Regions from separate parts of the Methylibium sp. Pch-M genome, predicted to be linked through region 2. Evidence: predicted binding sites of a transcription regulator. Region 2 holds the regulator's gene; the other holds the start of a gene.
The links. The regulator NrdR, encoded in region 2, represses ribonucleotide reductase genes. The targets are predictions, from matches to a motif close to CACNANATNTNGTG.
Positions count from the first base shown of each region.

Region 1: C1M51_RS05735 (ribonucleoside-diphosphate reductase subunit alpha) is a predicted target of NrdR. The motif match lies at 1,365-1,378, and genes of this name have one in related genera.

Region 1 covers NZ_CP029606.1:1,213,954-1,217,356, reverse strand. Annotated here, with positions in the region: gene C1M51_RS05745 (sigma-54 dependent transcriptional regulator) at 1-584, shown strand, start outside; gene ampD (1,6-anhydro-N-acetylmuramyl-L-alanine amidase AmpD) at 581-1,171, shown strand; gene C1M51_RS05735 (ribonucleoside-diphosphate reductase subunit alpha) at 1,658-3,403, shown strand, end outside.
Region 2 covers NZ_CP029606.1:2,931,690-2,935,092, forward strand. Annotated here, with positions in the region: gene C1M51_RS14125 (PilW family protein) at 1-658, opposite strand, end outside; gene C1M51_RS14130 (type IV pilin protein) at 665-1,093, opposite strand; gene C1M51_RS14135 (GspH/FimT family protein) at 1,097-1,627, opposite strand; gene nrdR (transcriptional regulator NrdR) at 1,763-2,206, opposite strand; gene glyA (serine hydroxymethyltransferase) at 2,256-3,403, opposite strand, start outside.

The DNA of each region.
Region 1 (3,403 bases), 1.7 Mb from region 2:
GGGTACCGCCGCTGCGCGAGCGGCTCGAGGATCTGCCGGCGATCTGCGAGCGCGTGTTGGAGCGCATCGCCGCCGACGCCGGAGTCAGTCCGCCGCCGCGGCTGACGCGTGACGCGCTCGCCTACTTGCTGCGCTACCCCTTCGGCGGCAACGTTCGCGAACTCGAGAACCTGCTGCACCGGGCCGTCGCACTGTGCGATGGCGACGTGATCGATGTCGGCGACCTCGACCTGCCCGAGTCGGCGTTCAGCGACAGCGGTCGTGCCGAACTGGCGGCGCTGCCAGCGGATGTGCCGCCGCCGAGCGCCGCCGAGTTCCCGGCGAGCGCGGCGCTGCCGACGCCGTTGCCGGACGATCTCGCCGCCTACCTCGACGGCGTCGAGCGCGACATCCTCGTGCGTGCGCTGGAGCGTTACCGCTTCAACCGCACCGCCGCGGGCGCCAGCCTCGGTCTCTCGCTGCGGCAGATGCGCTATCGCATGGCGCGGCTGGGGGTCATGGTGGCCGAGCATGGCGTGGCAATCGGGCCGGGTGCCGACGACTCGGATGACGAACTGCCGCCCGCCGGATCGGGGCGGGCGTGAGCCTGCAGGCCACGCACTGGCAGGACGGTTGGTGGTCGGCTGCGCGCCGCGTCGATTCGCCCAACCATGGGCCGCGGCCAGAAGGCACCGAGGTCTCGCTGGCGCTGATCCATTCGATCAGTCTGCCTCCTGGCCGCTATGGCGGCGACGCGATCGAGCGGCTGTTCACCAACACGCTCGACTGGGATGCTCACCCCTATTTCCAGCAGATCCGCGGCCTCGAGGTGTCGTCGCATTTCGTCGTCCGGCGCGACGGCGAACTGCTGCAGTTCGTGCCGACCGCGCGGCGGGCCTGGCATGCCGGCCGCTCGGCGTGGCGAGGCCGCGAGAACTGCAACGACTATTCGATCGGCATCGAGCTCGAAGGCCTGGAGGGCGAGCGCTTCGAGCCGTCGCAGTACGAGCGCCTCGCCGAGTTGCTGCACGCGCTCGCGCGGCAGCACCCGTTGCGCGACGTGGCCGGGCACGAGCACGTGGCCCCCGGGCGCAAGCTCGATCCCGGCGCCGGCTTCGAGTGGGGGCGCCTGCAGTCACTGACAGACTGGCCGGATCAGTACTTTCCCAAGGGCGTGCTCGCCTCGCGCTGAGGGTGCGAAGCGAGGGCGTTCGGCGGAGGCAGATTCCATGCGGCCTGGCGGCCGATTTTCGCGCTGGAGGCGCGTCGCTCGTGGGCCGGGCCGTCGTGCGCAAGCACTGATGCGGCCTGTCTCCGAGGTGTGCGAAAGGTCGCCACGTTTCAAGTCGTGACACGCTACATATAGTGCTTGTAGAGGCGGCGAGCGCTAGATATAGTGTGCCGATGCCTTCCCGCCCTGCCTGAGCCGAGCACGTCCGGGGTCGCTCTCGCGTGAACATCGACCTCGTGGCCGTCCTGTCCGGGCGGCGTTGTACAGCCCGGCGCTGCGTCTGCTCCGATCGTCCCGCTGTCACGACGGCGATCGGCAGTTCATGGCGCACCGTGTCCCGTACACGCGGGTACCTCGAAGGCTGAACCCAGGCGATCACCCGCCGTCGAACTCCTTGCGCCGGCCCGTCGCAAACACCGTCATCTCATAAGAACCGAAAGGGACCTCATGCAATCCATCAGCTCCAGCGTTCCGGCCGCCGCTCTTGCCGGCGGCGCGCTCGCCGCCACCGCAGTTTCGCGGGCGGCTCCCGGTAGCTCGGCCTATGCCGGCTACCAGATCATCCGGCGCAACGGAGCGGTGGTGGCGTTCGAACCGAACAAGATCGCCGTGGCCTTGATGAAGGCCTTCCTGGCCGTGCACGGCACGCAGGGTGCAGCCTCGGCCAGCGTCCGCGAGATGGTCGATGGTCTGACCGAATCGGTGGTGCGCGCGCTGCTGCGTTCGCGCCCGGGCGGCGGCACCTTCCACATCGAAGACATCCAGGACGCGGTGGAACTCGGGCTGATGCGCGGCGGGCACCACGAGATCGCCCGCGCCTATGTGCTGTACCGCGAACGCCGCGCTCAGGAGCGCGCAAAGCAGGGCGCTGCGCCGGCGGCGCCGGCCGTCGCGCTGCACGTGATCGATCGCGGCCAGCGCGTGCCGCTCGACACCGGCCGGCTGCAGGCCCTGGTGGAATCGGCCTGTGCCAATCTCGGCAGCGAGGTGCAGGCTGCGCCGATCCTCGCCGAGACCCAGCGCAACCTGTACGACGGCGTGCCGATCGACGAGGTCTACAAGGCCGCCATCCTGGCCGCCCGCACGCTGATCGAGAAGGACCCGGCCTACACGCGGGCGACCGCGCGGCTGCTGCTGCACACCATCCGCCGCGAGATCCTCGGCGGCGAGGTGCTCCACGAGGAGATGCAGCAGCGCTATGCCGACTACTTCCCGGGCTTCATCAAGCAGGGTGTCGAGGCCGAACTGCTCGACGAGCGGCTGATGCAGTACGACCTGCGCCGCCTGGGCGAGGCGCTCAAGGCCGACCGGGACCTGCAGTTCGACTACCTCGGCCTGCAGACGCTGTACGACCGCTACTTCCTGCACGTTCGCAAGGCGCGCATCGAGTTGCCGCAGGCCTTCTTCATGCGCGTGGCCATGGGCCTGGCGCTGAACGAGGTCGACCGCGAGGCGCGGGCGATCGAGTTCTACGAGGTGCTGTCGAGCTTCGACTTCATGTCGAGCACGCCGACGCTGTTCAACAGCGGCACGCGCCGCTCGCAGCTGTCGAGCTGCTACCTCACGACCGTGGCCGACGACCTGGACGGCATCTACGAGGCGATCAAGGAGAACGCGCTGCTCTCCAAGTTCGCCGGAGGCCTGGGCAACGACTGGACGCCGGTGCGCGCGCTCGGCAGCCACATCAAGGGCACCAATGGCGAGTCGCAGGGCGTCGTGCCATTCCTGAAGGTCGTCAACGACACCGCGGTGGCCGTCAACCAGGGCGGCAAGCGCAAGGGGGCGGTCTGTGCCTACCTGGAAACCTGGCACCTCGACATCGAGGAGTTTCTGGAACTGCGCAAGAACACCGGCGACGACCGCCGTCGCACCCACGACATGAACACCGCGAACTGGATCCCCGATCTGTTCATGCGGCGCGTCATCGAAGGCGGAGACTGGACGCTGTTCTCGCCGTCCACCTGCCCGGACCTGCACGACAAGTTCGGCATCGCCTTCGAGCAGGCCTACACCGCCTACGAGCAGAAGGCCGATCGAGGCGAGCTCAAGCTCTACAAGCGCGTGCCGGCCAAGGACCTGTGGCGCAAGATGCTGTCCATGCTGTTCGAGACCGGGCATCCGTGGATCACGTTCAAGGATGCCTGCAACGTCCGCTCGCCGCAGCAGCATGTCGGCGTGGTGCACTCTTCGAAC
Region 2 (3,403 bases):
CGATCGGCAGCGCATCGTTGCGAACGCGCACGGTCTGCCGGATCTCGCGCTGCACGGCGGCGTCGGTCGCGGAGCGCCCGCGCAACTCGATCACGTAGCTGCGCAGCGACAGTACGGGGCAGCCCGCCATGCCGACCGCGCAGGCCGGCATGCAGAACTGGCCGAGCGGGACGACGCTGACCCGCGGGCTGATCGAGAAATGCGTGATGCGCACGGTGCCGGGGTCGGTCATCGCTTGCCAGCTGCCTCCGTTCAGCGTCTGCAACGTGTCGCTGCCGAGTCGGAAACCGGTGGACTCCGCTGCGTCGACGCTGTCGTTCTCGAGGGCGTCGCGAGAAAAGCTGTAGCGCACGCTCGCTGCGGCCTCGGGACCGGCCGTCGCGACTTCCTCGTAGGGATTCGGCCCGCCGGCTGGCGCGCGCTGCCAGTAGCCGGCACGACGCAGATCGCGCGTGATCAGGTCAGCCGCGGCCCGCAGATCCTGGTGAACGCGCGCCTCGAGCAACAGGCGGCGGCTGTCGCGCAACTGGTCGACGAGCAGGGCGATGCTGCCGATGACGACGAAGAGCGCGACCGCGAAGCCGACGAGCAGTTCGACCAGCGACAGGCCGCGCTGGGACGCGAGATTTCTCCGCCGGGACATCCGTGTATCGGCCATGCGGGCTCACCGGTTCCAGCAGACGCTTGCGAGCGCGGAGCCGGTCGATGCGTGGCGGGTGGTGCCGCCGCCCAGCGTGAGACTCAGGCTGGTGCAGGCCGTGTCGACCGCTTGCGCACCGACGGCACGGGCCGTGGCCGTGTAGCCGTCGACCGCGCCGTGGTCGATCGTGATCAGGTAGCGGCCGGATGCAGGCGACGACAGGCCGAGCGTCGCGAGGGTGTCGGCGTACGCGGTGTGATTCGCGCGCCAGCGCTCCTGCGCCTGCTGCACCTGGGCCAGCGCGGCGATGGCCTCGATGCGGCGGGTCTTGAGCAACTGCGCCATGAAGCTGGGATAGGCGATCACCGCGAGGATGCCGACGACCAGCAGCACGATCACCAGTTCGACAAGGCTCAGGCCGCGTGCGGCGTTCAGGCCCGGGCGGGGCGCCATGGCTCAGCAGGCGCGGTAACCGCCGAACTCGGCACGGGGGGAACACGAGCGCACTCGGCCCATGATGTTCACCACGTGATGCACCGCGCGGCCGTCCAGACCCGTGACGCGGATCGTCGCGGCCGGCGTGCTGGTGCCGTGCCGCGGGTCGTAGACGATGGAGCCCACGTTGGCCTGCACGCTGACGCGGCTGCCGGCCGGCAAGGGCACCGCCTTGATCTGCTGCGCGTCGCCGCTGCAGGACGGACTCCCGTCGGGCTGGCAACGGCAGGCCGCCACGGCACCCGTGTGCAGCAGGTAGCAGCTGCCACCGCTGGGCAAAGCGGAGAAGCTGGCGCGCAGCGTCTGATTGCGGGCGACCGCTTCGGAGCGCAGGAACTGCAAGTCGGTGGCGAGCTCGGTGGCCACGCCTTCCGTGTGCCTTCGCTGCAGCAGGTCCTGGAAGCCAGGGATCGCGAGGGTCGCAGCGATCGCCAGGATGGCGAGCGTGGCGCCCGTCTCGATGAAGGTGAATCCCCGTTGCGGCGTTCGCATGGCCTCTCCTGGACATCGTGGTGACGATGCAGGCGAATCTAGGCTCGCGGCCTGGGTGGCGCGTCGCCCGGTCGGGGGAAGCGGGGAGGGAAGCGCTGCCGCCGCTGCCTCAGAGGCTGTGACAGGCGCGGGGCTTCAAATGTCCTTGATGAGGCGGCTGAACTCGTCGACGCCCTCGAAGCTCCGGTACACCGACGCGAAGCGCACGTAGGCCACCTTGTCGAGCTTCTTCAATTCACGCATCACCATCTCGCCGATCTTCGCGGACGGCACCTCGTTGGCGGCGGTGGCGAGCATCTTCTCCTCGATGCGCCCGAGGGCGGCCTCGACCTGGTCGATGCTCACCGGCCGCTTGCGCAGCGCCAGCATCATCGACGCGCGGATCTTGCTGCGGTCGAACTCGCTGCGGCTGCCGTCCTTCTTCACGATCGCCGGCATCGCCAGCTCGGCGCGCTCGTAGGTCGTGAAGCGCTTGTCGCAGGACGGGCAGCGACGCCGGCGACGGATCACGTCGCCTTCGTCGGACTCCCGGGTCTCGGCGACCTGGGTGTCCTCGTGGCCGCAGAAGGGGCAGCGCACTCAGCTCAGGCCGGACGGCAAGGGGGGAGCCCGCGCGGCGCCGGCAGGCTCAACGGTAGACCGGGAACTCGCGTGTCAGCAGAGCCACCTTGGCACGCACGTCGGCCAGGTTGCTCTCGTCGTGCGGCCGGTCGAGCACGTCGGCGATCAGGTGCGCGGTCCGGACCGCCTGTTCCACTCCGAAACCGCGCGTCGTCATCGCCGGACTGCCCAGGCGGATGCCGCTGGTGACCATCGGCTTCTGTGGGTCGTTCGGGATGCCGTTCTTGTTGCAGGTCATGTGGGCCTGGCCGAGGATGGCCTCCGCCTCCTTGCCGGTCAGGCCCTTCGGGCGCAGGTCGACCAGCATCACGTGGCTCTCGGTGCGGCCCGACACGATGCGCAGGCCGCGCTCGGTCAGCGTGCGCGCCAGCGCGTCGGCGTTCTTCACCACCTGCTGCTGGTAGGCCTTGAACTCGGGCTGCAGCGCCTCCTTGAACGCCACCGCCTTGGCCGCGATCACGTGCATCAGCGGCCCGCCCTGCAGGCCGGGGAAGATCGCGCTGTTGATCTTCTTCGCGATGTCTTCGTTGTTCGCCAGGATGATCCCGCCGCGCGGTCCGCGCAGGCTCTTGTGCGTGGTGGAGGTCACCACGTCGGCGAACGGCACCGGGTTCGGGTAGACGCCTGCGGCGATCAGGCCGGCGTAGTGCGCCATGTCGACCATGAAGTAGGCCCCCACCGCCTTGGCCACCTTGGCGAAGCGCTCGAAGTCGATGCGCAGCGCATAGGCCGACGCCCCGGCGATGATGAGCTTGGGCTTGTGCTCGTGGGCCAGCCGCTCCATCGCGTCGTAGTCGATCTCTTCCTTGGCGTCGAGGCCGTAGCTGACCACCTTGAACCACTTGCCGCTCATGTTGAGCGCCATGCCGTGCGTCAGGTGGCCACCCTCGGCGAGGCTCATGCCCATGATGGTGTCGCCCGGCTGCAGCAGCGCGAAGAACGCACCCTGGTTGGCCTGCGAGCCGGAGTTGGGCTGCACGTTCGCGAAGGTCGCACCGTACAGCTGCTTGAGTCGGTCGATCGCCAGTTGCTCTACCACGTCGACGTTCTCGCAGCCGCCGTAGTAGCGCTTGCCGGGGTAGCCCTCGGCGTACTTGTTGGTCAGCTGGGTGCCCTGCGCGGCCATCACGGCCGGGCTGGCGTAGTTCTCGGACG